4 regions of the Guyparkeria halopsychrophila genome follow, and region 1 is predicted to be linked to each of the others. Evidence: predicted binding sites of a transcription regulator. Region 1 holds the regulator's gene; each other region holds the start of a gene.
What was found. The regulator FliA, encoded in region 1, starts transcription of late flagellar genes. The targets are predictions, from matches to a motif close to GCTAAAGTTNNNNNNNNNNCNGCCGATA.
Positions count from the first base shown of each region.

Region 2: a site for FliA is predicted at 1,373-1,400, ahead of ABGV18_RS04865 (methyl-accepting chemotaxis protein). Genes of this name have one in related genera too.
Region 3: a site for FliA is predicted at 1,579-1,606, ahead of ABGV18_RS06890 (methyl-accepting chemotaxis protein). Genes of this name have one in related genera too.
Region 4: a site for FliA is predicted at 1,868-1,895, ahead of ABGV18_RS06790 (flagellin N-terminal helical domain-containing protein). Genes of this name have one in related genera too.

Region 1 covers NZ_JBDODP010000002.1:39,064-42,007, reverse strand. Annotated here, with positions in the region: gene ABGV18_RS01200 (protein phosphatase CheZ) at 1-228, opposite strand, end outside; gene ABGV18_RS01195 (chemotaxis response regulator CheY) at 238-624, opposite strand; gene ABGV18_RS01190 (RNA polymerase sigma factor FliA) at 738-1,460, opposite strand; gene ABGV18_RS01185 (P-loop NTPase) at 1,457-2,350, opposite strand; gene flhF (flagellar biosynthesis protein FlhF) at 2,347-2,944, opposite strand, start outside.
Region 2 covers NZ_JBDODP010000008.1:18,086-21,029, forward strand. Annotated here, with positions in the region: gene ABGV18_RS04865 (methyl-accepting chemotaxis protein) at 1-1,318, opposite strand, end outside; gene ABGV18_RS04870 (ATP-binding cassette domain-containing protein) at 1,647-2,944, opposite strand, start outside.
Region 3 covers NZ_JBDODP010000012.1:65,753-68,696, reverse strand. Annotated here, with positions in the region: gene ABGV18_RS06895 (hypothetical protein) at 1-322, shown strand, start outside; gene ABGV18_RS06890 (methyl-accepting chemotaxis protein) at 341-1,522, opposite strand; gene ABGV18_RS06885 (squalene/phytoene synthase family protein) at 1,664-2,539, shown strand; gene ABGV18_RS06880 (SDR family NAD(P)-dependent oxidoreductase) at 2,606-2,944, shown strand, end outside.
Region 4 covers NZ_JBDODP010000012.1:44,661-47,604, reverse strand. Annotated here, with positions in the region: gene ABGV18_RS06795 (flagellar protein FlaG) at 1-288, opposite strand, end outside; gene ABGV18_RS06790 (flagellin N-terminal helical domain-containing protein) at 354-1,796, opposite strand; gene glgP (alpha-glucan family phosphorylase) at 2,487-2,944, shown strand, end outside.

The DNA of each region.
Region 1 (2,944 bases):
GAGCCGTTCGTCCTCGGCAAAGCTCTTGAGGGTGTCGTGGACCTCGCGCGTCATCCGACCGACCTCGTCGAAGATGTTGCCCGAGTAGGCGGCGGTGAGCTCACCGATCAGCTGGGCCTCTGCCGGCGTGTCCTCGTTCTCGATCGCCTCGACCAAGGCGCGGGCGTCGGCCAATCGCTTCTCACGGCCGACCACCGGCTGAAATTCATGCTCTCGTGCTTGAGTCATTCCGCGCCCCTATGATTCGACGCGTTCGAAGATCTTGTCGATCTTGGCCTTGAGCGTGGCCCCGTTGAACGGCTTGACGATGTAGCCGTTCACGCCCTCCTGGGCGGCGAGCACGATCTGCTCGCGCTTGGCCTCGGCGGTCACCATGAGCACCGGCAGACTGACGAGCTCCGGGTCGGCACGGACCGCCCGCAACAGGTCGATGCCGGTCATTCCCGGCATGTTCCAGTCGGTCACGAGGAAATCGAAATTGCCCTGCTTGAGCAGTGGCAATGCCGTCTGGCCATCGTCGGCCTCCTCGAGGTTCGTGAAGCCAAGCTCCTTGAGGAGGTTCTTGATGATCCGACGCATCGTGGAGAAGTCGTCAACCACGAGGATCTTCATGTTTCGGTCCATTTTCGCCCCTGGGATCGTGTGTCAGTACCAGGCAGATTGCCTTGTTCGAACGTGGGTATGAGGTTCTATCGGCGCCAACCGGAAAAGATTGAGCCCTTTCCGCACCCGACCTGCTATTTCCAGGCGTTCATCGCGGTCTTGAGCCGCATGATCGCCTTGTTGTGAATCTGGCAGACGCGCGATTCACTCACGCCGAGCACCGCGCCGATCTCTTTCTGATTGAGTTCCTCGACATAGTACAGGGACATCACCAGTCTTTCCCGCTCGGGTAGTTCATCGATGCAACCGGCCAGGTCGCGCTGAAAATGCCCCTCGGCCAGTGCCTCGTCGGGTTGCTGGCTGTTGAGATCGGCGATGTCGAAGGTCTCGTTTTCCCCCTCGCCACCGTGATCCAGCGAGCCCACGTGCACCGAGGAGGAATCGCTGATGGCGGCGTGGTATTCGTCGAGGGTGATGCCCATGCGCTCACAGACCTCGGCATCTCGGGCCTCGCGACCGGTGTCGGACTCGATGGCGGCTACCGTCTGCGCGATTTCCCGCTGGCGACGGTAGACCGAGCGCGGTGCCCAGTCGTTGCGGCGCACCTCGTCGAGCATCGCGCCGCGAATGCGCAAGCCGGCGTAGGTCTCGAACGAAGCGCCCTTGTCGCCATCGAACAGGCGGGCGGCATCGAGCAGCCCGACCATGCCCGCCTGAATCAGATCCTCGGCCTGGACGTGGGAGGGCAGACGCCCGAGCAGGTGAAAGGCCACCCGCTTGACCAGATCAGCGTGCTTGGCCACCAGGGCCTCGGTCGATCCGGCCTGAACGTTCTGATACATGGCGCGTGCATTCATAACAGGTTCTCGGGGTCCAGCTCGGCGTTGTTCACCAGTCGCTCGACGAAAAACTGCAACTGCCCCTTCGGCCCGCGTGGCACCGGCCACTGGTTGACCTTGTCCGCCATCGCCGTGAATGCCTGGGTCGACTTGGCACCGCCGTAAAGCTGAACGACGGTCTTCTGACGCTGCACGGCCCGACGCAGGTAATCGTCGAACGGCACCGACCCCATGTGGGTGAGCGTCACGTCGAGGAATCGCTTGGCGGCCACCGAAAGCTTCTCGAACAGACGTCGCCCTTCGGCGGCATCACGCACCATGTTGGCCACCACGTGGAAGCGGGTCACGTCATGTTCGCGCGAGAGCACCTTGATGACTGCGTAGGCATCGGTGATCGAGGCCGGCTCGTCACAGACCACCACCACGACCTCGCTGGCGGCCTCGGCGAAGCGCACCACCGAGTCGGCGATGCCCGCGGCCGAGTCGACCACCAGGGTGTCGACCGGCCAGCGCAGGCCGGAGAAGGCCGAGATCAGCCCGGCGTTCTCGGCGGCCGTCAGGCCGGCCATGCTGGCCACCCCGCTGGCCGCCGGCAGGATGCCGATGCCCTCGGGGCCTTCGAGCATGATTTCGTCGAGGGTCGCCTTGCCGGCAAGCACATGGGACAAATTGCCCCGCGACTGTAGACCAAGCAGAACGTCGACGTTCCCGAGTCCCAGGTCGGCATCCATCAGCACCACCCGCTCGCCGCTGCGCGCGAGTGCCACGGACAGATTGACCGAGACATTGGTCTTGCCCACGCCACCCTTGCCGCTGGTCACGGCGATCACCCGCACCGGGCGATTGGCATTGGCGTGGCGCGCCCCGTCGGCCTGGTCGTGGCCGCTAATGGCGGGCTGGGTTGTCATCCGGCTTGATTGAGCATCCACAGCGGATCATCCCGGTCGGTGTGTTCGAGTTGTGACTGGCCCATTTCCAGGGCCTGCTTGATCAGATCGGCCGCCTTCGGGAACCAGAGGTCTTCCGGGACGCGCTGCCCAACACCCGCGCAAACCAGCGGCAGACGACGCGGCTCGCCGTCGACACCGGCCAGCGGGCGCACCAGGGCAGCCAAGCCGCCGCCGAGCAGGACGGTCTCATCGAGTTTGGTCAGCACCGTGCCGTGCAAAGGCAGCCCGGCGAAGCGTTTCTTGACGTCCTCGAGTGCCGGGTACTGGGCATTGGCCGAGAGCACCAGCAGCAGCTTGACCGCCTCGCCCGCGCCCATCAGGGCCTCGAGTTTCTGCATCATACGAAAGTCGCGCTGCGACATCCCGGAGGTGTCAATCAGCACCAGGTGCCGATCGGACACGGCCTCGAGCAATTGCGCCAGATGCGTTTCGTCACGCGCGATATGCAGCGGCACATTAAGGATACGCGCGTAGTTGCGCAACTGCTCCTGGGCGCCGATGCGAAAGCGATCGGTGCTGATCAGCGCCACCGAGTCGCGCCCACGGTGCAGC
Region 2 (2,944 bases), on a different contig from region 1:
CGTTGACCACGCGCTGACCGTCCTTGGCTTCCTCGTCCGCGTTCTGGGCGGCGTCGGCCGCGCCCGAGGCGTTCTGGGCGATGTCCTGGACCGTGGTGGTCATCTCGTTCATCGCCGTGGCCACCATCTCGGTTTCCTCGCGCTGACGCTGCACACCCTCGTTGGTGTCGGCAGTGATCTGCGAGAGCTCCTCGGCCGAGGCGGAGAGCTGGCCGGTGGAATTGGCGACCTCGTGAATTGAATCGCGCATCTTGCCGGCAAAGCGATTGAAGGCGGCCGACAGGTCGGCAATCTCATCGCGGCCGCTCTCGTCGAGCGTCTGGGTGAGATCGCCGTCACCGGCGGCGATGTCGTCCATCGCACGAACGGTGCGGCGCAGCGGGCGAGTGATGCTGCGGGTGATCAGAAAGCCAATAATGGCGGCAATCGCGATCGCCACGGCCATCACCGAGATGACCTTGTTGCGTGCCGCGGCCTGGAGCGTTACGTACTCGCTGCGATCCATGCTCACCGCAAGCACGCCCACCGGCTCACCGGAGAAATCCGCGATGGTGTGCGCGTAGGTCACCATCGGTGTCTCCCCGAGCATGTGCTCCCAGATCGTGGTGTCGCGCTGAGCGGCACGCAATTGCTCGGCATCGAGCGAGCCGGGTGAGCGGAGGGTCGAGCCGAACGCCTCGAAGTTGCCGCCGTCGGTCTCAAGGTACAGGCCGATGTCGACGCCGTAGCCATTCTTGAACTTGTCGAAGAAGGGCTGACCGAAACTCATGCCGAACTCGACACTCCCCTGGTGCTCGCCCTGGTAGCTGATCGGCGAGATGCCGCGCATGCCGAGACCCGCTACGCCGCGCTCCAGCCCGTGGACGCGTTTGCGTTCATTGTTGGTCGCCAGGACGGTCTTGCGAAAGCCGGAGAGGTCGTCTCCGAACTTTGCCGGCTTGTGGGCGCGGAAGAACGACACGGCGGGTGCCAGGTGGAAGTGAAACTGGCGTGCGCCAAAGTTTTCCTTGAGCGGCGGGAAGATCGGCTGGGTCATTGCGGCGAGTCGCTCGCGATCGCGCTCGGCCATGGCCTGCCCGACGTCCGGGATGCGGGAAATGGCCACGCTCAGCGCCTCGGCCAGTCGGCCCTCGGCACCGATTTCCGCCTGCGCGCTCTCGAACAGCTCTCTAAGTTCGCGTTGCTGCGCCTGCTTGATCGTGGCAGAGAACTCGGTGATCACCAGGGGAATGATCAGGGCCGCGATGAAAACAATGACCAGGGCAAATCCGAGGGCGAGTCGGGCACCGATGGTCAGGTTCTTGAACAGGGCTGGCATGCGTTGGCTCCGCGTGTGCTGGTTCTGGGAAGGCAAATGAATCGGGATTCATGACATCGGCCGGCCGACCGGAATCTTTAGCCTTACCGATTTACGGGGTAATGGGCCGGCCACAAGACAGGGCGGTACCCATGCATGGGGCGACCGGCATGGCTGGAGTATCCCAAAAGGTCGGGGAGGCTATCGGAAGGCGGGTATGGCGTCCAGTCGAGCTCGCGCGCTTGCGGTGGTCGTTGGCGCGAGCCTGTCCCGCCGGAACGTGCCGGCGTGTCGGCAGCAAGCGGCGGGAACAGCGGTGCAGGTGAGGCGTGCCGGGTTTCCCGGCGGATCAGTCGCCTTCCAGCTCCATCCAGCGATTGAGGACGGTTTCCAGTTCGGATTCGAGCTCGGTGACACGGGCGAGCGTGCGCTCGATCTCGGTCGGATCGCGCTGGTAGAAGCCGGGGTCGTTGATGGTGGTCTGCAGCTCGGCCTGTTCGGACTCGAGCGCCTCGATGCGGGCGGGCAGGGCGTCGAGCTCGCGCTGGACCTTGTAGGAGCGCTTTTTCGCCTTTTTCGGCTTGTCTGCGCCCGGTTTCCCGTTCGCTCCGGCCTTCGGTGTGCCTTTCTGGGCCGTCGTGGCGGCAGCGTTTGATCGTGCCGAGTCTTGCGCGACCTGATCGAGGTAGTCCTCGTAGCCGCCGATGACGTCCTCGATCTCGCCATCACCCTTGAAGACCAGCAGGCCGGTGACGACGTTGTCGAGGAACGCCCGGTCGTGGCTGACCAGCAGCAGGGTGCCCTCGTAGTCGGCCAGTGCCTGCTCGAGCACCTCGAGGGTCTCGAGGTCGAGATCGTTGGTGGGTTCGTCGAGCACCAGCAGGTTGGCCGGCTTGGCGAACAGCTTGGCCAGCAGCAGGCGGTTGCGCTCACCGCCGGAAAGCAGTTCCACCCGGGTGCGGGCCCGTTCCGGCGTGAACAGGAACTGTTGCAGATAGCCGATGCCGTGGACGTTGCTGCCCCCCACGTCAAGGCGGTCGCCCCCGTCGCAGAGGTTCTCGATGGCAGTCCAGTTGTCGCGCAACTGGGCACGGTGCTGGTCGAAGTAGGCAATCTCCAACTGCGTGCCGCGCTTGATGCTGCCCGAGGTCGGCTCGATCTGGCCGAGGATCAGCTTGATCAGGGTGGATTTGCCGGCGCCGTTGGGGCCGACCAGCCCCACCCGGTCGCCCCGCAGGATCGTGGTGGACAGATCGCGGATGACGGTCTTGTCGCCGAAGGACACGCTGGCGTCCTTTATCTCGGCGATGATCTTGCCGGAGGTGCGGCCGGAGTCGGTCGACAGGGCCACGCGTCCGGCCTTGTCGCGTCGGGCGGCGCGCTCGGCCCGCAGTTTTTCCAGGTTGCGGACACGCCCCTCGTTGCGGGTGCGGCGTGCCTTGACCCCCTGGCGGATCCAGACTTCTTCCTGGGCGAGCGTCTTGTCGAAGCGCGCGTTCTCCTGCGCCTCGGCATTGGCGCGTTCCTCGACCCGGCGCAGGTAGTTGTCGTAGTCCCCCGGCCAGCTGGTCAGGTTACCCCGGTCGAGCTCGATGATGCCGTTGGCCAACCGCTTGAGGAAGGCGCGATCGTGGGTGATGAAGACCA
Region 3 (2,944 bases), on a different contig from region 1:
GCGGCTGCCCGCCGACGAACTGGTACAACTGGGGGTGACCGAGGCCCACTGGAATGAACAGCGGGTCGACTTTGCCTTCCGGCGCTTCAACGAACGCTTCGCCGGACGCATCCGCGGCGTCCTGCAGGGCGCGGCCCCGCTGGGGCGCCCGTGGCGGCAGGGCTGGCGTTACCGGCTGACAATCGTGCGGGTCGAACAGATCCTGCGCGAGCGGCAGGTCGATCCCTCTCTCTGGTTCGAGACAAAGGCCAGCCGCACGCCCGTGGCTCAGGCGATGGCGGCGATGCGCGTCGCTTGGCGAGTGCTTACCGGCCGCGGCTGAACCCGCCGCAGTCAGCGGTCAAAGACGAAAACGCGCGACCTGGCTCGCCAGGCGATCGGCCTCACGATTGACCGATTCGACGGCCGCGTTGGCCGACTGCATGGTTTCGCCATTGCGTTCGACCACCTCAATCAGCGAGTTGAGATCGGCGGTGAGTTGCTCGATCGCCGTCTGGTGGCGTTGGCCGTGGCTGGCCGCCTCCTCGGTGAGATTGACCGTGTCGGCCACCGATTTGAGCATCTCGGACAGCCCGCCCGAGGCGGTCTGCAACGACCGCTCGGCATCCGAGGAGTAGCGGCTGGCCTCCTGCATCTTCTCGTCGGCGGCGGTGACGTCGCGCCCCAGTGTTTCCATCACCAGACCGATCTCCTGGGCGGCCTCGCCACTGCGACCGGCGAGCTTGCGCACCTCGTCGGCGACCACGGCAAACCCGCGCCCGTGCTCGCCGGCACGGGCCGACTCGATCGCGGCATTCAGGGCGAGCAGGTTGGTCTGCTGGGCGACCGCGTTGATGGTCGCGGTCATCCCGCTGATCCGGTCACGGGCGGCCACCAACGAGGTGATCAACGCGGCGGTTTCCTCGACGCGCTCCTGCGAGCGGCTGATCGAGGCCACGCTCTCGCCGACCTGGCCACGGGTCTGCTCGGCGCGCGACTGCAGCTCACCGGCCTGCTGCCCGGCCTCATGAATCGCCTCGACCAACCGCGCGCCGCCGTTGGCCACCTCGTGGGCCTCGCCCAGGGTGCGCTCGCGCTGCGCCTGGACCCGACCCTGCGCCGACATCACGCTCGACACGCTTTCATCGAGACTACCGGCGGCCGAGGACAGCGAATCACTGCTGCGATTCAGATCCCCCATCTGCACATGCAACTGATCGATCATGCCGTTGACGCTGGTCACGATCTCACCGAGCGAGTCATGGCTGACGATCTGGCACTTCTCGGTGAGATTGCCGTCGCGGACGGCACCAGCCAGGCGCGCGAGTGCCCCCATTCGCCGCAGCAGGATCAGGTGCGCGAGCCCGTAGTTGACGAACCCCACGGTCAACCCGGCGCCGAGGCAACCGACCACGAACCAGCCCAGCATGCCATCGCGAAACTCAACGAAGAATGAAGCGAACACCGGGAAGATCGCCCCCATGACGACGCCCATGCCGACAAAGGACCATTTCAGGCGACGCAGGATGCTGGGCTGACTCATGGTGGATAGCACCTTGCTTGAAGTGGATGGCGGGAAAGGATTCACGCTCGCTTGTATATCGGTCGGGCGGGCGATTTCTTGAGGGCCGACGGCGATCCGATCCCCGGCTGGGCCCCGACGGAACTGGTAGAATCCGTGCCCATGAATGCAGAATCCCCCAGCCCGGCGGTCGACCCCCATCTGGCGGCCGCCGAATGCGAGCGTCTCGCCCGCCCGGTGGGCAGTGCCTTCCGGTTGGCCAGCCTCAAGTTGTCCCCCGCCCGACAGCGGGCGGTCACGGCCCTGCGCGCGCTGGATGTGTCGCTGGCCGAGATTCCGGAGACCGTCAGCGAGCCGCAGGTGGCCATGGCCAAGCTCGACTGGTGGCGCGAGGCACTACTCGGCATGACCAAGGGCCGAGCCGAGCACCCGGTAATTCAGTCTCTGGCCGCGGGGCTGGACGAGATCGGGCTGGGCGAGCAAGCGCGGCGCGAGGACTCACCGCTGATCGCCCGACTGGAAGAGCGGCTGGGCGCGGCACGCATCGAACTCGAATACGAAGGCTTTGCCACCGAAGCGGACCTCGAGGCCTTTCTCGACGCGCGTTACGCCAGTCTGTTCGCCCTGTACGGCCGGCTGCTGGAGCTGCCCGTCGAGCAGATCGAGGCCGCCGCCCGACTGGGGCGCTGGCACGGCCGGCTCGACCGGGCCCGGCTGCTGGGGCGTCACGCACGCGACGGACGCGTCTACCTGCCGCAAGACACCCTGAATCGTTTCGGGCTGGACGAGGCCGATCTTTACCGCGAACCCGCGCCAGCGGCGCGCGAGGCGCTGTTTCGCGAGGAACTCGCCAGGATTCGCGACGGCCTGGATGACTGGCAGGCAAACGGTCGGCCGCCCCGCCTGTTTCGCATCCTGCGTGCCATCGACCGCGAGCATCTGCGCCTGATGCAGGAGACGCCCGCCGAGCTTACCGGCGCACGTCATGAGATCAGCCCCGTGCGCTGCTGGTGGCTTGCCTGGCGTGCCTCCTGGTAACCCAAACGAACCCGGCCCCGATCCTACAGCCCAACCATCACGGGCTCACACTCCCGAGACATCCCGATGACCGACTCCCCTTCCTCCAAAACGGCCGCCGATTCGTCGACTGACACCTCGTTCGCCGGCCAGGTCGTGCTGATCAATGGCGCGACGGGCGCGCTGGGCACCGCCATCGCCCAGACGCTGGCCGCGCGCGGCGCGACCCTGATCCTGCTGGGACGCAAGCTCGACCAGCTCGACCGGCTGGCCGACGACATCAACCAACGGGTCCTTCCCGAGCTGCCCGCCGCGTCCCGCGGCGAGCCACCCCTGATCCAACCGGTGGATTTCTCGGGTGCCGCCCCGGAGGACTACACGACGCTCGTCGAGGGCATCGAGCAGGCCTTCGGCCGCCTGGACCTG
Region 4 (2,944 bases), on a different contig from region 1:
GTCATCGTCGACCGTGAACGACAGGTCACGCTGTTGGCCCTGGACTATCTCGGAAAGCTCATCGAGCTTCTGCTCGAGCGCCTCCCGGTCCAGGCCCGACGACGCCGTCTCGGCCGCGCCCAACGAGGCATTCTTGCCCCCCTGGGAGTTTGCGGCCTCGACATTGACCTGTCGCCCGGATTCGACAGACCGCTCGCCACCCGGGGCTGGGCCCTGGGCCGTGCGAGCGGTCGCCGCATAAAGGCTTGGCATCTTGCCAAAGGCATTCGAGGCACTGATGTCGCTCATAATGCCACCCCCTTATATGCAAAGTGATGACGCCCGTCCGCTGGGCGTCATCTCGTTAGCCCGGATTAGCCGAGCAGGCTCAGTACGTTCTGCTGGGCCGCGTTGGCCTGCGAGAGCATCGCGGTGCCGGCCTGCTGCAGGATCTGCGAGCGGCTCAGGTTGGAGGTCTCCTGGGCGAAATCCGCATCCTGGATCTGGGAGCGAGCCGCAGTGGCGTTCTCCGAGATATTGTTCAGGTTGGAGATCGTGGAGTCCAGCCGGTTCTGGATCGCACCCAGATCAGCCCGCGAGGAGTTGATCGAGGCCAACGCCCCGTCGATGACGGAGATGGCGCTCTGGGCACCGTCGGCCGTGCCGATGTCGACGTTATCTACCGCGTTCAGGGTAGAGGCCGTGCCGGAGAAGACCTCCGCAGTGGGACCACCTGTGGCGGTAAAGGAATCCGTCGAATCCAGCTGCACCGTCCCCATGGTGGTAGTGGCAGCGCCTACGGTGGTCAGATTGGTCGTATCCGCTGTGCCGTTGACGACCGAGTCAACCGTGGTGGCTGTGGAGCCTGCGGTGGCATAAGAGAAAGACGAGGTACTGATGTCCAGGCCCTCGCTGGAGGCGACCCGCACATTGCCTGACTCCGCGTCGATCGAGGCACTCAGGCCGGTGTTCGAACTGTCGGCATTGATGGTGTCCACCAATTCCTGCGCACTGGAGACGCCGACCAAATCGGTCGTTCCCTGATCGGTGCTGATCGAACCAGCGTCGATTGCTTCTGCGTAATCAGAGGCGATTTCCACCTCGGTGTAGGCAGTTGCGTTCACCCCGGTGTCGCTGGAAACGGCATTGATCGCGGAGGCGATGTCGTTCGCCTCGTCAGCGGCAGCCAAATCGACGTTCGCAACCTGCAAGGAAGACGAGTTGGTGATAGTGACGGTGCCGGCAGTGATGTCGTTCGTGGCGCCAGCGACGGTCGTCCCGGCGGTAGTGCCCTCACCATCAATGCGTTGACCACCGATTGAGCTGGCCGACACATTGCGCAGCGAGATATCGATGGTCTGGTTGGCCTCGGCACCGACCTGCAGCGCCTGCGAACCGAAGGTGCCGTCGAGCAGCTTCTGGGTACCGAAGGCGGTGGTGTCGGCGATACGGGTCAGTTCGTCCTGAAGGGCCGACACTTCCTTTTGCAGGGCAGCGCGGTCGGAAGACGAGTTGGAACCGTTGGCGGACTGGATGGACAGCTCACGCATCCGCTGCAGGATGTTGGTGGATTCCTGCATGGCGCCTTCGGCGGTCTGCGCGATGGAGATGCCGTCGTTGGCATTACGCGTTGCCTGGTTCAGGCCGTTGATCTGCGAAGTCAGTCGCTCGGAGATGGCCAGACCGGCCGCGTCGTCCGCCGCGCTGTTGATGCGCAGGCCGGAGGAGAGACGCTCCATCGCGCCTTTCATCTCGCTCTGGCTCGAGCTCAGCTGGTTTTGCGCGTTCAGCGCCATGATGTTCGTGTTTACGCCCATTACCATGATGTCGTCTCCTCTTTACAGACGGGCCCCGATCTTGGGGCGTTTTCTCTTGGTTACGGTTCCCTTATCGGCGTGGCTGATCAGACCTTTAGGCCTTGGGCGAAATTTTTTTTGCTTGGCGGTTGGGAGGCGTGCTGGGGCGTTGTGGCCGAGTGTATGACGGGGTGGGTGGTGATGCCAGGGGGGGGGTGTTGGGCTCTGTCGGTGTTGGGGTTGCCGGTGGGCGCGGGTGGCTTCGATTTCTGGGTTCCCGCTTTCGCGGGAACGACGAGGCCGTGGGGTGGGCAGCACGCAATCAAGCAGTCCGGGAGAGGGTTGAGCTGACCGGTGGCAGCACCCGCCACTCGGAACTCCGACGTCATTCCCGCGGAAGCGGGAATCCATGACAGGTTCGACGGAGCCGATAGGGCCGACTCTCCTGGCATACGTCATGAGGCGTCTTCTACGCTGCTGCCAACCGAGGCCGGTTGTGGCTGCGGACGCTGGATTCCCGCGTTCGCGGGAATGACGATTGGGCGTGCGCGAGCCCAAACCGGTTGGTGACGCCTCCAGGGGCCCGGCACTGCCACTGCCACTGCCACTGCCACTGCCACTGCCACTGCCACCTTAGTCGACAACCTTCCTGTTACACCACCGACATGATTCACCCTTACACTCGTGAGCTCATTCCCTCGAGCCCCTGACATGCCCACCATGCACCATCTGGAACTCCGTCCTTCCCTGCCGCCAGCGCTCTCCCGATTAAACGAGCTGGCCGGCAATCTGTATTACAGCCGGTCGCGGGCGGTGCGGGATCTGTTTGACCGCATCGATGCGGACACCTGGGCGCAGGTGGAGGGCAATCCCGTGCGGTTTCTGCAACTGGTGCCGCAGGCGCGGCTGGACCAGGCGGCGGGCGATTCGGCGTTTCTGGCGGAACTGGCGGCGGTCTGGCGCGAGTTCGAGGTGCATTGCTCCGATGCGCGCATGGACGTGCTCGAGCCGGTGATCGATCCGCAGGAGACGGTGGCCTATTTCTGCGCGGAGTTCGGCTTCCACGAGTCGCTGCCCATCTATTCCGGCGGGCTGGGGATTCTGGCGGGGGATCATTGCAAGGCGGCATCGGACCTCGGTCTACCGCTGGTGGGCGTGGGCCTGCTTTA